One region of the Rhizobium sp. ZX09 genome, then DNA from elsewhere that is predicted to be linked to it. Evidence: predicted binding sites of a transcription regulator. Region 1 holds the regulator's gene; each other region holds the start of a gene.
The links. The regulator LexA, encoded in region 1, represses DNA repair genes until DNA is damaged. The targets are predictions, from matches to a motif close to TGTTCNNNNTGTGTTCNG.
Positions count from the first base shown of each region.

Region 2: a site for LexA is predicted at 3,560-3,577, ahead of ruvC (crossover junction endodeoxyribonuclease RuvC). Genes of this name have one in related genera too.
Region 3: a site for LexA is predicted at 2,357-2,374, ahead of recA (recombinase RecA). Genes of this name have one in related genera too.
Region 4: a site for LexA is predicted at 3,903-3,920, ahead of BTN45_RS14425 (2'-5' RNA ligase family protein). Genes of this name have one in related genera too.

Region 1 covers NZ_CP031363.1:1,071,247-1,076,724, reverse strand. The annotation lists gene BTN45_RS05235 (hypothetical protein) at 687-1,088, shown strand; gene BTN45_RS26620 (hypothetical protein) at 1,691-1,813, opposite strand; gene BTN45_RS05230 (hypothetical protein) at 1,819-2,241, opposite strand; gene BTN45_RS05225 (RHS repeat-associated core domain-containing protein) at 2,525-2,815, opposite strand; gene lexA (transcriptional repressor LexA) at 3,166-3,888, shown strand; gene BTN45_RS05215 (glutathione S-transferase family protein) at 4,141-4,818, shown strand; gene BTN45_RS05210 (ComEC/Rec2 family competence protein) at 4,838-5,478, opposite strand, start outside.
Region 2 covers NZ_CP031364.1:711,911-717,388, forward strand. The annotation lists gene BTN45_RS17980 (NUDIX hydrolase) at 1-313, opposite strand, end outside; gene BTN45_RS17985 (DinB family protein) at 310-891, opposite strand; gene BTN45_RS17990 (DUF2945 domain-containing protein) at 925-1,143, opposite strand; gene ruvB (Holliday junction branch migration DNA helicase RuvB) at 1,196-2,236, opposite strand; gene ruvA (Holliday junction branch migration protein RuvA) at 2,359-2,976, opposite strand; gene ruvC (crossover junction endodeoxyribonuclease RuvC) at 3,006-3,518, opposite strand; gene BTN45_RS18010 (LLM class flavin-dependent oxidoreductase) at 3,742-4,743, shown strand; gene BTN45_RS18015 (YebC/PmpR family DNA-binding transcriptional regulator) at 4,799-5,478, opposite strand, start outside.
Region 3 covers NZ_CP031363.1:1,613,901-1,619,378, reverse strand. The annotation lists gene BTN45_RS08095 (OmpA family protein) at 1-8, shown strand, start outside; gene BTN45_RS08090 (pseudouridine-5'-phosphate glycosidase) at 294-1,217, opposite strand; gene BTN45_RS08085 (carbohydrate kinase family protein) at 1,246-2,187, opposite strand; gene recA (recombinase RecA) at 2,433-3,521, shown strand; gene BTN45_RS08075 (hypothetical protein) at 3,537-3,758, opposite strand; gene alaS (alanine--tRNA ligase) at 3,757-5,478, shown strand, end outside.
Region 4 covers NZ_CP031363.1:2,948,573-2,954,050, forward strand. The annotation lists gene BTN45_RS14400 (EamA family transporter) at 1-386, shown strand, start outside; gene BTN45_RS14405 (aminopeptidase) at 393-1,631, opposite strand; gene ybaK (Cys-tRNA(Pro) deacylase) at 1,719-2,195, opposite strand; gene BTN45_RS14415 (ArsC family reductase) at 2,208-2,555, opposite strand; gene BTN45_RS14420 (hypothetical protein) at 2,790-2,957, shown strand; gene BTN45_RS14425 (2'-5' RNA ligase family protein) at 3,127-3,843, opposite strand; gene BTN45_RS14430 (TetR/AcrR family transcriptional regulator) at 4,258-4,836, shown strand; gene BTN45_RS14435 (hypothetical protein) at 4,976-5,464, shown strand.

The DNA.
Region 1 (5,478 bases):
GCCACTGTGCATCTGACCGATATCAGGCGTTTGTATTTTCGCGCGCCACCACACTTCACTATATTTACGACTTCAGCGGCAACATCATCGCGGAATATGACGGCAACGGCGCGCTGGGACGGGAGTGTATCTGGCTTGACGAGAGACCTTTGGCAGTGATTGCAGATGCCGGTACGGAAGCAGCTACAATCTACCAGGTTCATACCGATCATCTCGAACGTCCCATCATGATGACCGACAGCGCAAGAAATTTAGTCTGGCGCGCGACCTACCTGCCTTATGGGGAGGCATACACAATCCTGGGATCGGCCACGCTCGATCAACGCTTCCGGGGCAATGGTTTCAACTGGAATCCGGTTTGCACTACAATTGGCATCGCCACTACGATCCGACGACAGGCCGCTATCTCCAGGCCGATCCTCCTGGGACGCCCGATGGACCAAATAGGTGGACCTATGTAACTAATTCACCTTAGATGGGCGTAGATCCGGACGGGCGCTAAAAAAATCGAAACGGGGGACGATCCTATATTGCCCCGGTGTCAATGGCTATGAATGTGGAGCACGAGATCGTCCTCCGGGGATAAATCCAGAATATCCGAATGTCTGCTATCAATGCCTCTGCCGAATCGGAGAATGGCCATTTTCCAGATTAGCACCAACAATTCCTAATTGATTGGAATTAAAATGAAAGAGATCATTGGCCATGAATTGAGGCTAATGCGAGAGGGGAAAAAACCCCTCTCAATGTTCTACTATATTGAGTCGGTAGGCGATAAGGACCTAATACCCATCGATAACTTCCAGCCATACGTTGATGAGGGATCGATCCTAATGGAGGAATTTACACTTCTAAATCCCGAGCACCCTCGCTTTAGCATGACTTACATTTTCTACAGTCTTCCAGAGGAAGCTTGGCGCATTCCCGCTTTAAAGACAGCCTTGGTTGCCCAACAGGACAATATTCAACGCCCTGATGAGGGTATTGATCGAATTATAGGATTACTACTTGGATACTCTAAAGAAGAAATTGATAAGTGGGTGAGAAAAGAACTGAATTCCGCGACGTCACCAAACTGCAGTCTTTGAAACATAATCCGCCCAAATAGCTATTCCCGGTAATATTTCCAATTGGAATCGATTTGCACTATAATCGACATCGCCATTGCGATCCGAAGAAGGCCGCTTTGTCTAGGCCGACCCTCTTGGATAGCCCGTCTCCGGGTCGTACTCCCGACCGGTGAACGGAACGGTTGTGGCACTGTTTCGACTGCCGTTTCAGGCTGACCATAGCTGTCGTAGCTATATTCGTTCACAACTGATCCGGCATCGTCCGTCGCAGCCCGAACCGAGCCGAAATGGCCGGCATGGACGTAATAAGAAGATGCCGACGGAGCATTCGCGCCGGTCGCGGTTGCCGTGGAAGACGGAACCCCACCCGCTCCGGCAGCCAGTGTGATGCCGGCAAGATCGTCTACGCTATCGGTATGACTGTATCGACGCGGTTCGCTTGCAACACCTGCGCCATCAACGTCAGCTTCGGCCGCAACATGTTAGCCGTCATACAGGAAGCTCCTGAATGATGTTTCCGTTCCGCTCGCATCCTGTCGTCGCTCCCACACCCGACGACCCAGCGCATCGTAACGATAGCTCACCGTCAACTCAACTGTCGCCCCGGTTGAGGCCGAGCCCTATCGGCTTACCAGAACAAGCTCGTCGTAAGCGGAATAGCCATAACGCCAGCTCAATTCGCTCGCCTTGACGGTTTTGCGGATCAGGTTGCCGTTGACGTCATATTCGAACTCGTGCAGCAAACAAGTCAAACAACACCAGACAAACTTTCGACTATTTTAGAATAGTATTTCAATTCTTTTTTATGCGAGAGAAAATATCCGAAATGACTGTCAAGGGGGAACTGATGTCCAGGGTGAAAGTCGACGAATAATGTCCGCAAATCGATCCATCGTTCGAACAACAGAATTGTGCCAGCGTCTTTTCGCATGAATATCTCATTGAATATTTCCATTGCATGCAAAAGAAGTAGTGGATCGCGCCGCCGACGTAAAAATTCCATCAAGTTCGTCAATTTCGACATTTCATATTCAACTGCAGAAGGAAACGCATCTTTAAGCTGAGAGAACAACACTAGAAAATCTGCTGAGCTACAAATTCTCTCATCGACCAAAATTTTTTCGATTTCGCTAGAAATATAAATCTCTAGTTTTCCCATTCTTTGGTTCATATTCGAAATGTCCAATATTGGTATGAGCGCATCTTGCGTTCGACAGGAACAGCCCCTGGCCAAATATATCCAGACTTGCTCACAGTATACGCTTCTGCTTTTCCCCGATACAGTCCCTTTTTGGTCCGCAAGCGATTTCATCATGCATTATTTCATTTGGGCGGCACACGGATCATCCCAAGATGGAGGGAGACCAGGTGATTTATCATCCGGCGGGATCGATCGCGCCAAAACACCACAACCACTTCCCCAACAATCTGCATATCCAGTTGCATCGCTGTGTTCAGCGCATCGGCAAGGGTGTGGATAGCATGCGTTGTGTAGCAATCGTACCACCCACCAGTGCAACTGGCACAGCGAGTGTACTCGCATATTGTCCTGCTGCCGCCATTCCACTCGGATCAGTCCAGTTAGCAGGCGAATTCCAGACATAGCGATAGATGTTAAGGTCACCGGCTTCGAACCAGATCGGATATTCCTGCAGGAAGCGGCCGGTCGAGGGATCGTAGGCGCGTGAACGATAGTGGGATAGGCCCGTCTCCTGATCGTATTCTCGGCCAGCGAAGACAGACAAAAGAAGCTGGGGTTCCAATAAGCTTCCTAATCACGACATCGCAGAGCATTCAATCGTAAGAAGGACCTCAATATATTCCTAGTAATCAGCCACTTAGCTGCTGCGCGAGAACGACGCATTACGGAGGTTTGTCGATACAGCGATTGCCCCCCATTTTTGGGCAAAAACCCAATAGAAACGAACAAATCTTGCGGCTTATCTACCGGGGTTCTTGGGGTGCGATTCCCGTTTTGTTTTCTCGCCCCAAGTTCACGAAATTTTAGGGGATTGCGGAACACATATGGAACATATAGTGTTCGTTCTGTATTTGTTTCGCGACTTCAACGACGATTCTCAAGGGTGTTTTCCTCATGCTCACGCGCAAACAGCAGGAATTGCTTCTCTTCATTCATGAAAGAATGAAAGAGTCCGGCGTGCCGCCCTCCTTCGATGAAATGAAGGACGCACTCGATCTTGCCTCCAAATCCGGCATCCACCGGCTGATCACTGCCCTGGAAGAGCGCGGGTTCATTCGCCGGCTACCTAACAGGGCGCGAGCGCTTGAAGTGATCAAGCTGCCGGAGGCCTATGTGCCCGGCTCGAGGCCGCAACGGGGCTTCTCGCCGAGCGTTATTGAAGGCAGTCTCGGCAAGCCCAAGATGCCCGAGCCCGCCCCTGCTCCCAAGGCGCCTGCGAACGATATAGCAGGCGCGGCAACCGTGCCCGTCATGGGCCGGATCGCTGCCGGTGTGCCGATCTCAGCCATTCAGAACAATACGCATGACGTGGCGGTTCCGGTGGACATGCTTGGCTCGGGTGAACATTACGCGCTTGAGGTCAAGGGCGACTCGATGATTGAGGCCGGCATCTTCGATGGCGATACCGTCATCATTCGCAACGGCAACACCGCCAATCCCGGCGATATCATCGTGGCGCTGGTGGATGACGAGGAAGCGACGCTGAAGCGCTTCCGTCGCAAAGGTGCCTCGATCGCACTTGAAGCCGCAAACCCTGCCTATGAGACCCGCATTTTCGGACCTGATCGGGTTAAAATCCAGGGCAAGCTGGTAGGGCTGATCCGCCGGTATCATTGATGCTGCTGCCGGTCCGGATAAGGCCGGAGCGGTCGATGAGCGATAAACCATGCCTTCAAGATGAACGGCGCGTCATTCCACTCGAGTGATGCGCCTTTTCTTTTTAATGGCGGCGAAGGCGGCTTTGCCAGAGGACGTCGGCAGGGATGGCGCCCCACCCATCAATTGGCGTTATGGGAGCGATGGATTCTTTGCGATATTCCGGGCCGGGCCGCTGGTATAAAAACCCGCTTCACAGTCAGGAGACCCGCAATGTACGATCTTTATATCGCCAACAAGAATTACTCCTCCTGGTCGCTGAGGCCATGGGTCCTGATGCGCACGCTCGGTATCGCCTTCGAGGAGAAACTCGTCCCGTTTGGTGAAGGCGTGTCATTCTCCACCTTTTCCCCAACTGGCAAGGTGCCTTGCCTCGTCGATGATGGCGTGACGATTTGGGAGTCACTCTCGATCGCCGAATATCTTGCCGAACGTCATCAAGGGGTATGGGCAAGCGACAAGCATGCGAGAGCCTGGTCGCGGTCGGCAGCAAGCGAAATGCATGCGGGATTTTCGTCCCTTCGCAATCTCTACCCCATGTCCGTTGGCGTTCGTGTCAGACCGAACGTCAGCGATGCCGGGCTTGCGGCGGATATAAAGCGTGTCGATGCGGTGTGGAGCGAGGGCCTGTCGAATTTCGGCGGTCCCTATCTCGCCGGTCAGAAGTTCACGGCGGTGGATGCCTTCTACTGCCCTGTGGCATTCCGTTTCCAGACGTATGGCGCAGACCTTTCTCCTGCGGCAAAAGCCTATTTTGAGCGACTGCTCGCTCTGCCGTCCATGCGCGAATGGTATGAGGCGGGACTGAAGGAGACCTGGCGTGACGCGGCACATGAAGAGGAGATCGCCGGAATTGGCGAATTGACGATGGATCTACGCGCAAAGGCCTGACGATCCTCGCTGGTGGCGATCATTGCGACGCCGCCAGCAGACGGGTGATCGTTTCAGGCAATTCCCGGTCGAAACGTCCGGTTTTCCAGTCATAATATCGATGTTCACTCCACGGGCGGTTTGCGCCCGCGGTCGACGCCCGTAGCCGACCGACAACGCCGGGCTGATCGCTCCTCGCGAAGTCTATCTCCACGGAACCGATGCGCCGCAATATGTCGCGGTTGAGGAGTAACGCGCCCGAGCGACACTGTGCAAACGACGTTCTGCGGGAAACAATGACGATGTCGGCAATGTCACATGCTTTTCCGGCGAGGCGGCCGTCTTCCAGTACGATGATCCATTCGCCGCTTTCCGCACGCGCCACGCACCAGCGACCTGACTTGCATGTAAAAATTCCAGGCGCTGCATCCTTCAACGCAGCCGCCATGTCTCGTCCCACAGCCTTTATTTCGTCCCGCGTGAGCTTTGATTTCCTGGTGAGTGCGATGCCGGACGCGGTTGGAACGTCTTTTCTGAGGATAACGGGCGCGAGCGGTTTCTCCGGAAGCAGCAGCGCCCTCTGCCACTGGTCATAGATGAAGCCATGCGGCCGGGTTTTTGTGGCGTAAACCTTGTTCTCGTCCAGAAGCGCGACCAGAGAACCGTCTTCATGAACGAGGA
Region 2 (5,478 bases), on a different replicon from region 1:
CCATCAGGTAATAAAAGCCGAGTTCGTGCCAGTCCTTGCCTTCGTAATGGAAGAAATTTTCGACCGCCCACAGAAGCCGCCCGATCTTGGCTTCCACACCGAGCTCCTCGACCATTTCGCGCGCCAGCGTTTCTTCTGAGCGCTCACCCATTTCGGCACGCCCGCCTGGAAAGGTCCAGAATTTTTCATGTGTGGCCCGGTGCACCAGGACGTGGCCATCGCGGAAGGCCAGCCCCGCGACCCGCATCTGGAAAATGCGCTTCGGCTTGAACTTGATGCGGATGCGGGTGTCCTGCTTGGTATCGTGTGTCATTGGGCGGGCCTGCGGGCTGGAAACATCAAATCGGTTTCCGTCCACCCTAATGCATCCATCTCGTCTTTTCTCGCCTTTGCATCATCTCCCACAATGAATTCATCCAGTTGCGGCGGCTTGACCGGGGTCTCGGACAGCATCGCATGCGCCTGCCCGCGATGATGCGTCTGGTGCTGGAAGAGATGCGACAGAACGTCGTCGCAGCGATCCTGCTGGATACGCCTGCCGCGGTGGATACTGACAGTAGCGGCGAGGCGATCTTCATCGAGCCCGTCGACAAGGGCAATCAACACCTCGTCAAGCTCTGTCTGGGCGCCTTGCAACGCCGGCATGTTGGCAAAGGGTTCCTCTACGGCAAAGGCGGCCAGTCCCAGTGTGCCGCCCTGCAACGCATCGATATAAAAGCGGTCGACAGTGTAGATATGATTGAGCGTCGCACGCAGCGTCGGGAAGAAACTGATGCGGCGGGCAACAAACTCCTCCTGCGAAAGCTGGAGACAGGCTTGATGCAGCCGGTAATTGGCGAGCCGGTTGTTGCGCGCAAGTTTGCGGAAAACCCGCAGCGGATCATAAGGCATCGGCATCCCTCCCGTAACACCTAACGGCGTCGTTCAATCGGTGCGTTCGAGCTCTGATCTGCTTTTCAGAACCTTGTCGCCATCTTCCTGTTCGATGAGATAAGCGGGTTCGTCTTTGCTGGCCTTACGCTTTATCGTGGAACCGGAAATCGTTCTTTCGACATCTTCGGTGAAGACTTCAAGGATTTTCCCTTCACCTGTACCCGTGCCCCAGTTCCAGCGGACCTTCGTACCCTTGCGATATCCAGACATGACCATCTCCGTGCCAAAGACGATCAAAGCCGGCAAGGCGGGTTTGTTCCCCTCAATCGTCCTCAAGCGTGAGCCGGAACTGTGCCGCCTCGAGATCCTTCGGCGGCTGCATGCCCAGATGTTTCCAGGCCGTGGCGGTCAGGATACGCCCGCGCGGCGTGCGCTGGATGAAACCCTGCTGGATCATATAGGGCTCGATGATATCCTCGATCGCGTCGCGCGGCTCCGACAGTCCGGCAGCAATGGTCTCGATGCCGACCGGGCCTCCGCCAAAATTGACGGCGATCATGGTCAAATACCGCATGTCCAGCTGGTCAAGACCCATATTGTCGACCAAGAGCCGCGTCAAAGCCTCGTCGGCGATATCCCGGGTAACGGCTTCCGCCCGCGCCACCTCGGCAAAGTCGCGCACCCGGCGCAGAAGCCGTCCGGCAATGCGGGGCGTGCCACGCGCCCGCCTCGCCACTTCACGGGCACCCTCATCCGTCATGTTGAGACCCATCAGCCGCGCACCGCGACGGACGATAAGTTCCAGTTCATCAACCGTGTAAAAGGACAAACGCACGGGAATGCCGAAACGGTCGCGCAGCGGTGTCGTCAAGAGGCCGAGGCGGGTGGTGGCGGCGACAAGCGTGAATTTGGAAAGATCGATCTTCACCGAACGCGCCGCCGGGCCTTCCCCGATGATCAGATCGAGCTGGAAATCCTCCATCGCCGGATAGAGGATTTCTTCCACGGCCGGGTTGAGGCGATGAATTTCATCGATGAAGAGAACATCGCGCTCTTCAAGATTGGTCAGGAGCGCGGCGAGATCGCCCGCCTTGGCGATTACCGGCCCTGAGGTGGACTTGAAGTTCACTCCAAGCTCCTTGGCCATGATCTGCGCCAGCGTGGTCTTGCCGAGGCCGGGCGGACCGACGAACAACACGTGATCCAACGCCTCGCCACGATTCTTGGCGGCCTCGATGAAGACCTTGAGATTGGCGCGCGCCTCCGCCTGCCCGGTAAAGTCGTCCAGCGACTGCGGACGCAGGGTGGTGTCGATGTCCTCACCGCGCTTTTCCGGGGTGATCAGTCTGTCCGCATCGCTCATTCAGGGCATTCCATTATTTCTAGAATTAATGAGGTCGTCTTCGCCGCTATAACATGGCTGTCGCGCCAGGGCGCGTCACGAAATTCAACACCGCGTCCGGACGCTTGTGTAACGGGCTCACCTTACCGTGAAAGCTCCTTCAGCCCCAGCCGGATCAGCTTGGCGCTATCCGCGCCCTCACCGCCATTTTTCAGCGCCGCGGCGACCGCATTGGCGGCCTGGTCACGCGAATAGCCGAGATTGGTGAGTGCAGATACGGCGTCCGCCACCGGCGCGGAGGCTACACCCTCCCCGAGTTCCTGCTTCAGTCCGACAGCCCCGGACGCCTCGCCCGCGAAAGCCGGGGCCTTGTTGCGCAATTCGGTCACGAGGCGCACGGCCACTTTGGGCCCAACCCCCGGCGCACGCGATATTGACGCCTTGTCCTGCAGCGCTATGGCATTGGCAAGCTCGGTGGGCGACAGGGTGGAAAGCACCGCAAGAGCGACTTTCGATCCGACGCCCTGCACGCTCTGCAAAAGGTTGAACCATTCCCGCTCCAGCGCCGAAAGAAAGCCGAAAAGCTTGAGCTGGTCCTCTCGTACATAGGTTTCGATGAAGAGGATCACGGCCTCTCCGACGGAGCCTATTTTCGACAGCGTGCGCGCCGAACAATAGGCGACGTAACAGACGCCATGCACATCCACCAACACGTAATCCGTGCCGATTTCCTCGATGCTGCCCTTCAGTTTTCCGATCATGATCGCGCCCGCTGCAATGAGACTTAAAATTAACCGGCCGCCAGCAGCCGACGCACCCTGTCACCGCCGCGATTATGGGCGTGGCAGATTGCGATCGCGAGGGCGTCCGCCGCATCGTTACCCTTGAACTCGGCCTTTGGCATCAGGATTTTCAGCATCATGTGAATTTGCTGCTTTTCACCATGCCCCACGCCGATGACAGCTTTTTTCACGGCGTTCGGCGCATATTCGAACACCGGCAAACCGGCACGCGCCGGAACAAGCATGGCGATGCCGCGCGCCTGTCCGAGTTTCAGCGTGGCCACCGCGTCCTTGTTGACGAAAGTCTGCTCCACAGCCGCCTCGTCGGGCTGATGGCTGTGCACGATTTCCGCTAGGCCGTCATGAAGCTGGCAAAGCCGGGAGGCGAGATCCATGTCGCCATCTGAAGTCACCGTGCCGGAAGCGACGAAACGCAGGCTGTTTCCCAATGTGTCGATCACGCCCCAGCCGGTGCGCCGTAGTCCGGGGTCGATGCCGATGATCCGAATCGTCTTTTGCATGAGGTACCTTATCTTTCCGGCCGCGAGACTGCCAGCGATAAGTGAACAAAACGACAACATTCCCGGATACAGACGTCAAGTCAGGACCAAAGTTGTGCCAGTACCGACCTTTGGCAAAGGCCAATTTTTTTGATCCATCCTTCAATTCTACGCGACTTGTCTGGTAAATCCGTAGACGCGCCTTACATCCGCTGCAAAGACCCAGATTACGCAGGAGCGTCGGATGATCCCCTTTTCCCTTCTCGATCTTTCGCCCATCGGCGAGGGCGAGAGCGTCAGCGCGGCGCTCGAAAACTCCCGCCGGATGGCGATCAAGGCTGAAGAACAAGGTTATAACCGCATATGGCTGGCCGAACATCACGGCATGCCGGGCATCGCAAGCGCCGCGACGTCGCTCGTTATCGCCCATGTGGGTGCGGCCACGAAACATATCCGCGTCGGCTCGGGCGGTATCATGCTTCCCAACCACTCCCCGCTCGTCATTGCCGAACAGTTCGGGACGCTTGCAGCACTTCTGCCCGGCCGGGTCGATCTTGGCCTGGGCCGCGCCCCCGGAACGGATATGCGCACCGCACGGGCGCTGCGCCGTAATCTCGACGCCGGTGCGGAGAATTTCCCGCACGACATCGTCGAATTGCAAAGATATCTCGGCCCGCCCCAGCAGGATCAGGCGATCCTCGCCGTACCCGGCATGAATTCGAACGTGCCTCTCTGGCTGCTCGGTTCCAGCACCTATAGTGCGCATCTGGCCGCAGCCCTTGGCCTGCCCTATTCCTTCGCATCCCATTTTGCCCCTGACATGCTGATGGAAGCGATCCATATCTATCGCGAGCGTTTCCAGCCCTCCGAGGTGCTGGACAAGCCCTATGTGATGGTGGGCGTGATGGGTGTCGGCGCCGATACCGACGAGGAGGCGCAGCATCTCTTTACCTCGTCACAGCAGCAATTCGTCAATCTGCGGCGCAATGTGCGGACGCAGTTCCCGAAGCCCGTGCACAGCATGGAAGGCTACTGGAACGAGATGGAGCGCTTCTCCGTGGAGCACACGTTGCGTTTTGCCGCCGTTGGCGCGCCTGAAACGATCCAGCGTCATCTCGACGGTTTTCTGGCTGAAACACAGGCGGATGAACTGATTGTCTCAATGCCGATCCACGACATCGAAAAGCGGCTGCGGTCGGTCGAGATTTTCGCCGACGTGCGGACATCCATCAAAAAGGCCGCCTAAACAAAAAGCCCCGGCGCGGATCGCTGCCGGGGCTTTTTTTAGGAACGTGAAAACGTCAGGCGGAAAGCTTGGCGAGAATTTCTTCCGACACTTCGAAGTTCGAATAGACGTTCTGCACGTCGTCATCGTCTTCGAGGTTGTCGATGAGTTTCATCAGCGACTGTGCCTTTTCTTCATCTACCGGTACCGTGTTCTGCGGCTTCCAGATGGCCTTGACGCTTTCGGCTTCGCCCAGCACGCCTTCCAGCGCCTTGGACACCTCGTTCATCGCTTCGAAACCGCAGATGATGATGTGGCCGTCTTCGGAAGATTCAACATCGTCCGCACCGGCCTCGATGGCCGCTTCCATCACCTTGTCTGCATCGCCGACTTCCGCCTTGTAGGAAATCTCGCCGACACGGTCGAAGGAGAAGGAGACCGATCCGGTTTCACCCAGCGCACCACCAGCCTTGGTGAAGATGGATCGTACATTGGAGGCAGTGCGGTTACGGTTGTCGGTAAGCGCCTCGACGATGACGGCGACGCCGCCAGGGCCGTAGCCTTCGTAGCGGACCTCATCATAGTTCTCGCCTTCGGCACCCGCAGCCTTCTTGATGGCGCGCTCGATATTGTCTTTCGGCATGGACTGGGCCTTGGCGTTCTGGATGGCCAGACGCAGGCGCGGGTTCATGTTCGGGTCGGGCATGCCCGTCTTGGCCGCAACGGTGATTTCGCGCGCAAGCTTGGAAAACATTT
Region 3 (5,478 bases), 540 kb from region 1:
AGAACTGATCGGGTTCAAATAGAAAAACAAGGCCCGGAAGCGAAAGCTCTCCGGGCCTTTTTATTGCTTACGATGTCCCCAGCGCCGAGGCGTTTGGCAGAACTTGATCATCCGCAATCCGTCACCCCGGACCAGATCCGGGGTCCAGCGTGATCAAGTCCTTGATCACGAAAGACTCTTTCACGGCGCAGACGCGCCGCGGCTGGATGCCGGATCTAGTCCGGCATCACGGAGGCGAGGTTTTCGAACCCTGGCGTCACCCGCAAGCTTGAGGATGATCCCAACCCCGACGGTTAGCTCAGCGCCACCGCAATCTCAGCCGCTAATTGCGCGTTGTTGCGAACCAGCGCGATATTGGTTTCGAGGCTGCGACCATCCGTCAGGCGGAAAATGTCACCCAGCAGATACGGCGTGACAGCCTTGCCGGTCACTTCATCCCGCTCGGCGTGCGAGATGGCGCGGTTGATGTAGATTTCCATTTCCTCGCGCGGAATCTCGTCAGCTTCCGGCACAGGATTGGCCACCAGCATGCCGCCATCGATGCCGAGCTGTTCGCGGGTTACCTGGAAGTTGGCGATTGCGGCCGGGCTGTTGAGCGAAAGCGGGCTTGGCAGGCCGGAGGAGCGAGACCAGAAGGCCGGGAATTCTTCCGAACCGAAAGTGACGACGGGTACGCCGTTGGTTTCGAGGACTTCGAGCGTCTTCGGAATATCAAGGATCGCCTTGGCGCCGGCGCAGACGACGATCACTCCGGTCTTTGCAAGCTCCGTCAAATCCGCGGAGATGTCGAAGGTTTCTTCCGCACCCTTGTGCACGCCGCCGATGCCGCCCGTGGCAAACACGCGGATGCCGGCGCGCGCGGCGGCAATCATGGTCGCGGCAACCGTGGTGGCGCCGGTGCGGCGCTCGGCGATCGCAAAGGCGATATCGGCGCGCGACACCTTCATGGCATCCGTGGTCTGGGCCAGGGCCTCGAGCTGATCCTTCTCGAGGCCGATATGCAATGTGCCGTGAATGACGGCGATGGTGGCCGGAACCGCGCCCTGATCACGGATGATCTGCTCGACGCTTTCCGCCATCTCGATATTGCCGGGGTAGGGCATGCCATGAGTGATGATGGTCGATTCAAGCGCGACGATCGGCGCACCGCGCTGCTTGGCGGCGGCGACTTCCTGAGAATAGACGATGGGCAGGAGAGGGGAGATGGGGCGGGTCATTTACTTTGTTCCAGTTCTTAAAAGCGGTTCATGCCAGCATTTCAGCCTGGGGAACAAGCCCCAACATGGCTTCGACACTGTCTTTTGATAGGTCGTGCGCGGTGGCAAAGGGCGATTGCACGGTGATTGCAGCTGCCGCAGCGCCCCGTCTCAGGGCTTCGGCAATCGTCTTTCCTTCGGCAATGGCGGCGAGGTAGCCAGACGCCATGGCGTCGCCCGCACCGGTTACATCCTTCACTTCGCGGATGAGGGGCGGGTGGAGGATTGCTTTTTCATTTCCGTCGAAGGCCACGACTTCGCTGGCGCCGCGGGTGACGACGCCGCCGGAAAGCCCGGCCTTGCGCAGGATATCCGGCCAGTCACGAACGTCAGTGGCCGTCTCGCCGGTGAGCGCGCGCGCTTCCGCCTCGTTCATGAAGAGGATGTTGATATCGCCGAGCGCCGCTTTCAGCTTCACCGCCTTGGCCGGCGAAATGGCTATGGCCGCCAGCGGTTTTTCGCAGGCGCGGGCAACGAGGCCAAGTGCAGTCAGCGTATCCTCGGGCAGGTTGGCGTCGCAGAGCAGGATATCGCTTGCGGTGATGGCCTCCCGGACGGCGCGGACCTTGAGCCGGCGCGGCGTGAAGAGCTTGTAGAGGTCCATATCGGCGAGCGCGATGACGAGGTTGCCGTCACGCTCCAGAATGGCGGTGTAGCTCGGTGTGCGCCGGTCGAGGAAGGTGAACGGCGTGTCCTCCACGCCAGCCTGTCGTGCAGCCTCCGCAACGGCTTCTCCCGTCACGTCGCCGCCCCGCGGCGCGATGATCCTGACTTGAAAGCCGAGCCGGGAGAGATTGCGTGCAGCATTGAAACCGCCGCCGCCCGCCTCTTCCATCCAGGAGCCGGGGTTGCTGGCGCCCGGCGCCGTTTCAGTCTCGATCATGCCGCGCCTGTCGATATGCGCGCCGCCCAGAACGAGTATTTTCTTCACGCTTGCGTTTCCCTCTCTGGCGGATGGTAAGGCCGGACGATTCGGCCTAAACTGACGTCTTCCTGACCTCGCCTCCGGTTTGCGGCAAGGGCCGCGCACAGAAAAACGAAAGCAGAACAAACGACTTATCACTATTTGTTTTCAATATGCTGGCTCAGCCTTGTTAAATGAGAACAAATAGAGTACATACCGTTCCCATACTGCTACATTGCCTGTGCGGCTTCAATAACCTAAAGGTGGTTCGGATGGCACAAAATTCTTTGCGTCTCGTAGAGGATAAATCGGTGGATAAAAGCAAGGCACTGGAAGCGGCGCTCTCCCAGATCGAACGGTCGTTCGGCAAGGGATCGATCATGAAGCTCGGTTCCAATGAAAATGTGGTTGAGGTGGAGACCGTTTCGACGGGTTCGCTCAGCCTGGATATCGCGCTCGGCATCGGCGGACTGCCGAAGGGGCGCATCATTGAAATTTACGGTCCGGAAAGCTCGGGTAAAACGACGCTGGCGCTGCAGACCATTGCGGAAGCCCAGAAGAAGGGCGGCATCTGCGCCTTCGTTGACGCCGAACATGCGCTTGATCCGGTCTATGCGCGCAAGCTTGGCGTGGATCTGCAGAGCCTGCTGATCTCGCAGCCGGATACGGGCGAGCAGGCGCTTGAGATCACCGATACGCTGGTGCGCTCCGGAGCGGTCGACGTTCTCGTGGTCGACTCCGTTGCGGCGCTGACGCCGCGGGCGGAAATTGAAGGTGAGATGGGCGACAGCCTGCCGGGTCTTCAGGCGCGTCTGATGAGCCAGGCGCTGCGCAAGCTGACCGCTTCGATCTCCAAGTCGAAGTGCATGGTCATCTTCATCAACCAGATCCGCATGAAGATCGGCGTCATGTTCGGTTCGCCGGAAACGACAACTGGCGGTAATGCGCTGAAGTTCTACGCTTCCGTTCGCCTCGACATCCGCCGTATCGGCGCTGTCAAGGAACGCGAAGAGGTTGTCGGCAACCAGACCCGCGTCAAGGTCGTCAAGAACAAGATGGCGCCGCCTTTCAAGCAGGTGGAATTCGACATCATGTATGGCGAAGGAGTTTCCAAGACCGGTGAGCTTGTCGACCTCGGCGTAAAAGCCGGTATCGTTGAAAAGTCCGGTGCCTGGTTCTCCTATAACAGCCAGCGTCTGGGGCAGGGGCGTGAAAACGCCAAGACCTTCCTGCGCGACAACCCCGATACGGCAAACGAGATCGAGCTGGCGCTGCGCCAGAACGCTGGCCTGATTGCGGATCGTTTCCTGCAGAATGGCGGTCCTGATTCCGGCGATGACGGCGACGGTGACGAAGGCTGATCCTGCCGTCGAGCTTCAGGCATCCGTTGCCGGATCGCCTGTCTCGATGTGAATCGAATTGAACAAAATGGGCCGTGCGATTTCTGTCGTATGGCCCTTTTTCTTTGTCGGTACGCCTTCGCCGGTCTCCATGGCTGGACAGGGCAGGATGCGGACGATAAAAGCCATTGATTTTGCAATATAGCCATCATTTCCGATGGCGGTGATGGACTCCAGCTGTGAGCGGTGTGTGGGCATGAGCGGTGTAAATGAAATTCGGTCGACCTTCCTCGACTACTTCAAGAAGAACGGACACGAGATTGTGCCCTCCAGCCCGCTGGTGCCGCGCAACGATCCGACGCTGATGTTCACCAATGCCGGCATGGTGCAGTTCAAGAACGTCTTCACCGGTCTGGAAAGCCGTCCTTATTCTACTGCGGCATCCGCGCAGAAATGCGTGCGCGCTGGCGGCAAGCATAACGACCTCGACAATGTCGGTTATACCGCCCGTCACCACACCTTCTTCGAAATGCTCGGCAACTTCTCCTTTGGCGATTATTTCAAGGAAGAGGCGATCACGCACGCCTGGAACCTGATCACCAGGGAATTCGGCATCGACCGCAATCGCCTGCTGGTCACGGTTTATCACACCGACGACGAGGCCTTTAACCTCTGGAAGAAGATCGCCGGTTTCTCCGACGACCGCATCATCCGCATCCCGACCAGCGACAATTTCTGGGCGATGGGCGATACCGGACCCTGCGGCCCCTGTTCCGAAATCTTCTACGACCATGGCGATCATATCTGGGGCGGCCCGCCCGGCTCGCCGGAAGAGGATGGCGACCGCTTTATCGAAATCTGGAACCTCGTCTTCATGCAATATGAGCAGGTGACGAAGGAAGAGCGCATCGACCTGCCGCGCCCGTCGATCGACACCGGCATGGGTCTGGAGCGTATCTCCGCATTGCTGCAGGGCAAGCATGACAATTACGATACGGACCTGTTCCGCGCACTGATCGCCGCTTCCGTCGAAGCGACGGGTGTTCCGGCTGAAGGCGAAAAGCGCGCCAGCCACCGCGTTATCGCCGACCACCTGCGGTCGTCTGCGTTCCTGATCGCCGATGGCGTGCTGCCGTCCAATGAAGGCCGCGGTTATGTTCTGCGCCGCATCATGCGTCGCGCCATGCGCCATGCCGAACTGCTCGGCGCGCGCGAGCCGCTGATCTACAAGCTGCTGCCGTCGCTGGTGCAGCAGATGGGTCGCGCCTATCCGGAACTGGTCCGCGCCGAAGCGCTGATCTCCGAAACCCTGAAGCTTGAGGAAACCCGTTTCCGCAAGACGCTGGAACGCGGCCTGTCGCTGCTGTCGGATGCCACCTCGACCCTGCACAAGGGCGACATGCTGGATGGCGAGACCGCTTTCAAGCTTTACGACACCTATGGTTTCCCGCTCGACCTGACGCAGGACGCACTGCGCGCCCGCGAAATCGGCGTCGATATTTCCGGCTTCACCGATGCCATGGAGCGCCAGAAGGCGGAAGCCCGCTCGCATTGGACCGGTTCCGGCGACAAGGCCACCGAAACGATCTGGTTCGAACTCAAGGAAAAGCTCGGCGCCACCGAGTTCCTCGGTTACGATACGGAAACCGCCGAAGGCGTCGTGCAGGCCATCGTCAAGGACGGCAAGGCTGTCGAAAGCGCTGCGGATGGTGAGACCGTGCAGGTCGTCGTCAACCAGACGCCGTTTTATGGCGAGTCCGGCGGCCAGATGGGCGATACCGGCGTAATCTCCGGCGATAACGGCGCTTTTGCCGTTTCCGACACCCAGAAGCGCGGCGAAGGCCTCTTCGTTCATATGGGCACCGTCTCCAAGGGCGGCCTGAAAGTGGGCGATGCCGTTCAGTTGACGGTCGATCATGACCGCCGCTCGCGTCTGCGCGCCAATCACTCCGCCACCCATTTGCTGCATGAGGCGCTG
Region 4 (5,478 bases), 1.1 Mb from region 1:
CTTTTGGAACAGTGCTGACCCGCAAATGGCGTCCGCCGGTGTCGAACCTGACGTTTACCGCCTGGCAACTGACAGCCGGTGGTATCCTGCTGCTGCCGGTCGCGTATTTTTTTGAACCCGCACTGCCGACGCCGACGGCCGCCAATATTCTCGGCATGGCCTATCTGGGTCTTATCGGCGCTGCCTTGACCTATTTTCTGTGGTTCCGCGGACTTGCCCGCATCGAACCTTCCGCCGCCGCATCGCTTGGTTTTCTAAGCCCGGTCGTTGCAACCCTGCTCGGCTGGCTGGCGCTCGGCCAAAGCCTCACGCCAGCGCAGATCGCAGGTTTCGTTGCGGTGCTCTTCAGCATCTGGCTCAGTCAGCGCAGCCAGTTGCCGAGATAGGTGTCGTCAGGCCCATTCGCCCTTGCGCATGACAGGAACCGTGGAGCCATCCGGCCTCACGCCATCGATATCCACCTTGTCGGAACCGATCATCCAGTCGATGTGGATCAGGCTGGAATTGCCGCCCTGCGCCTTGATCTGATCCTGCGACAGCGACGCGCCGTCGAGGAAGCATTTCGAATAGCACTGACCGAGCGCGATGTGGCACGAGGCATTTTCATCGAACAGCGTGTTGTAGAACAGGATGCCGCTTGCCGAAATCGGCGAGGAATGCGGCACCAGCGCCACTTCACCGAGACGCCGCGCGCCTTCGTCAGTGTCGAGTACCTTGTTCAATACAGCTTCGCCCTTCGAAGCCTTGGCTTCGACGATACGTCCACCCTCGAACTTCACCTGGATATCGTCGATCAGCGTTCCCTGATGCGACAGGGGCTTGGTGCTGGAGACGTAACCGTCGACCCGCAACGCGTGCGGTGTCGTGAACACTTCTTCGGTCGGGATATTGGGGTTGCAGGTGACCCCATTCTTGGCGGTGGAGGCGCCGCCATGCCATTCGTGGCCGTCCGCCAAGCCGATCTTCACATCCGTGCCAGGGCCGGTGAAATGCAGTGAAGCGAAACGTTCGCCATTCAGCCACGCCGAGCGCATGGCAAGGTTGGCATTGTGCTCAGCCCATGCGGCGACCGGATCAGCCAGATCCACCCGCGAAGCAGCGAAGATGGCGTCGGCAAGCCTGCGGACCGCTTCGTCTTCCGTCACGTCGGGAAACACCTGCTTTGCCCAGGAGGGGTTCGGATAGGAGATGATGTTCCAGTTGATGTCGAAGTTGGAAATCTTCTCCAGCGCCGGCTTATAGGCGGTGGAGTTTGCTTTATTGGCGCGGGCAACCTTGGCGGGGTCCTGTTCGGCCAGCAGCATGGGGTTATCGCCGGCAATTGCCAGCCGCGCCGCGCCGTTCGAATAGGCCTTTGCCATGCCATCATAAAGCCAGCCGGAAGCCCGGTCGAAATTGGCGTCGCTCGCATGGCGATAGCGGGCAAGCGTGGTTTCTTCGTCGGAGTAAAAGGTGGTAACCAGTCCGCCGCCCGCCATATAGGCATGTTTTGTCAGCAATCGCACCAGCCGCAGCGCTGCCAGCGGCGCGGTAATCACCAGATCCTGATCCTTCTGCAATTGCAGACCGACCTTGACGGCGACTTCGGCCAGTTTTTCGAGTTTGACGGGATCGATGGGGGAAACAGTCATGATCTGCCTTCGTCTATTTCAATCGGAGGCGCCGACCATAGCCCATTCCTCCTGAAAGCCAAACGCTTTCAGGCGCGCCCCTGCGCCTCAATCGGCGACCAGCGGTGCGGCAATGGCCTTCAGTGCCGTTTGGGCATCTCGGGGAGAAAGCCTCACCTGCAAGCCGCGCTGCCCACCATTCATGTAGACATAATCATGCGTCATCGCTTTGGCCTCGATGGCCGTAGGCACCTGTTTCTTCTGCCCGAAAGGGCTGATGCCGCCGACATGGTAACCGGTGGCACGCTCGGCATCGGCAGGTTTCATCATGCTGGCGGATTTGCCTCCGAAAGCGGCCGCAAGCCTCTTCATGCTGACCTCACGATCCGAAGGGACGACGACACAGACCGGCTTGCCGTCCAGCTCCGCCATCAGCGTTTTCAGCACCAGATGCGGTGGCTCGCCGATCGCCTCGGCCGCCTGCAGGCCAATGCGGTCTGCATTCGGGTCGTAATCATAGGTAACGGTGGTGAAGGCGACGCCCGCCTTGTTCAGCATCTGGGTGGCGCGGGTTGTTTTGGACATGGCAGATTGCAGTCACGCAAAAAGAGTCTGGTAGGTTTCAGGCTTGAAACCGACGGTTATCTTGACCTTCGCCTCTAGCACCGGACGCTTGATCATGGAGGGCTGCTCCAGCATCAGTGCAATGGCCTTCTCGCGGCTCAGGCCAGCCTTCTGGCCGTCATCGAGTTTTTTGAAGGTCGTACCGGCGCGGTTGAGAACCGTTTCCCAGCCCGCGGCATCGCACCATGTCTCCAGATGGGCGCGGTCAATGCCCGAGGCCTTGTAGTCATGGAAAGAATAGTCGACGCCATGGGTTTCCAGCCAGCTTCTGGCCTTCTTCATCGTGTCGCAGTTCTTGATGCCGTAAATGGTGATCGTCATGCTGCCAGCCTCTTTGTCTTCAAGCTTTCCGGCATAACAAAATATCCGCCTTATTCAACCCGCCGGCTGAGGCGCCCTGCGTCCTTTTGAAGACGCCAAGCCTGAGCCATGCGAAATCGCAATGGCTGATATCCGAACGAGCGCGAGCAAAGCTGCATGGCTTCCCTGCTACATCATGAGTTGTAGAACGGTGCGGAAATGCCCATTATCTGGGCATCAAAGATGGAGAGAAAAATGCGTCAGGTTGCAAAGACATCGCGTAACTTCTTCGGTGAAACTTTCGCCGTTCTCGGTGCAGCGCTCTCGGTTTCGGCCGCTGTTCGCGCGCATCGCAAGCCCGCCCGTGCCGATCTCGAAGCCCTCGGCATCGATGGCAAGGCTTTCGACAAGGTTCAGCTCTAAGCTGGTTATCGTTCCCGGCGAGGCGGCACCGCCTCGCTCGCGCCGGATTCCGGAACACCTGGTTCTCGGCGGGCGCTACAAACTGCGCTTTTGTTGGCGCATCCTCTGCGTCTAACAGCAGTTTGGCAGCTAATGCTAGGCATGTATGCCGTGCTTTTTCACGTAAGCGTTATCGTGCCGCCATCTTGTGCGCCGACCGCTTCTGCGGCCTGAATATTTTTTCCGGCAGATATAATTGACTTTCCGGCTGCTCATAGCGGTCCGCTTTCGCCGAAAGCGGGAAGCGCCCGAGAGATTCGTGCCGCGTCTCTCCATTATGGCTGAAGATGAGTTCGAAGCTGCCCGCCAGCCAGCTATATGGTTTTTCAACAGGCATGATGTCGATTTTCCCGCAGCCATAGACCACGGTGAGATGCGGCGTGAACGACGATGCGGCGACAAAGGGCAGATTGGCCCGCCAAAGCGCGCGCTGCACCATCTTCGCCAATGCTCTGAGCTCCAGCATCTCGCGGCGGCTGCTTAGCGCCAGACAGCTGCGATTGCCGAAAAGCGAGCTGCCATCGAACGTAATCGGAACGGGACGCGCCCTTATTTCCCCCAGTGCCGCTTTCAGCCGGTTTGCGAAACCGCGAGGCACGGTGTCGAAACACCCGACGCAAAGGAGGGTGATATGCAGAAGCTCGGCTGGATGGGCTGCCCGCTTCGTCCGCCCGGCGGCATGGCACGATGCATCGGTGAAAATTCTCTCCGCCAAGGCCACGGGCGGCTTCAGCACGATTAAGACCTTGTTGCCAAATCGCGGATTGACCCGTCGCTGCTTCTCCAGATCGAAGCCTTCGAGGAAAAGCTGCCCTGACCCTCCATTATCCGTCAACTCGAAACCCACGACGATGCTCCACGGCCTTTGCTCAAGGCCGCAATATTATCATCGCCGAGGAAAATTGGAAGAACAAAAAGCGAACAAAACTTCACCATGTGCCGGGAAATATCCGATACGGCCTTTCGCGAACGCAATCCGTATAACCCGGCAACTCGGTCTGGGACAGACGATCTCAGCTGGTCCGCAGGACCAGCAATCCGCTAGCCAAGGCGGCGGGAAGCAGGGCCAACCGAGAAGCCAATGCGAGTGGCATGTCGATGGGGGCCAGGCAATGACGGGGCAATGGCGGAGGCATGCCTTTAGTTCATGGTTCTCCGCCTGTGATCGTCGGGGTCGATCCTCGTCCGGATCCCATCGCTGGGGCTTATTCACTGCGAAGAACGTGTTTGACATTCTACCTACTAGTTGGTAGGTAAAAGCATGAAAAGCTCTAAAACCAAAGCCGATGACATTCTCCAGTGCGCCCGGACCCTGATTGTGAGAGGGGGCTATAATAGTTTTAGCTATGCCGATATTTCCCATGTAGTCGGCATTCGCAACGCGAGTATCCATCACCATTTTCCCAGCAAGGCGGACTTGGTCGCGAAACTGGTGTCACAGTACAGGCACGAGGCCGAAGCCGGTATCGCCGCGCTGGAGCAGCACATTCCAGATCCGCTGGAGCAGCTTCGCGCCTATATCGGCTATTGGGAGCGCTGCATCGCCGATGCAACCCACCCCTTCTGCGTCTGTGCGCTGCTTGCCGGCGAAATACCGATTCTTCCCGAAGCGGTCGTTCTCGAGGTGCGTGCGCATTTTCGGAGTCTCTCGGACTGGCTTACAGCCGTGCTGGAGCGCGGCGCTTCCCAGGGGCGCCTTGCACTAACCGGCACAGCGCGGGTCACTGCTGAGATGTTCATGGCCACCGTGCACGGCGCAATGCTCTCAGCGCGCGCACATGGCGATGCCGCAAGCTTTGGCGCCATAACCCGCCCGATGCTGGAGCGCATCACCGCTTGAACTGCATCTTGCGAGGGGCGTCGACGCATGACCCAAACGAGACCGACCGATCAACTAATGACGCTGCTCTGGCAGACATGCCGGCGACAATCTGCGTTCCGGACCACCCCATCTTTCAGGAAGAGAAAGGCAATTTCGCATGTTCGGTATTTCTTCGCTTGGCTGGATCCACACGCTCGGCAGTCTGCCCGCCATTCCCGCGGCCATTTTCATGTTTACCCGTTACGGTCGCATCGTCCCCCGATCCACGCCCGGGGCAATCTACTTTGTGTCCATGCTGATTGGCGCTGCAACTGTCTTTCTTGTGGCGCATCAGCCAATCAGCTACGTCGTTGGCGTCCTGACCATCCTGTTCCTGCTTGCAGGCTACGGTATCGAACGCGTTCTGGGTTCAACGCGTATCGCCAGATATATTGAAACCATCTGTCTCAGCATTACCGCGTTTCTGTTGATGGTCCCGACGGTGAGTGAAATTCTGCGCCGTGTTCCCGACGGTCATCCGATAGTGACAGACCTGAAATCGCCGCTGCTTCTCGGCGCCCAGGCAGGATTGCTGGCGATCCTCGTGGTTGGCCTGACTGCCCAGATGATCTATCTCATCCGACAGAACAAAAACGCCGCGAACTAGTCGCGGCGTCGTCT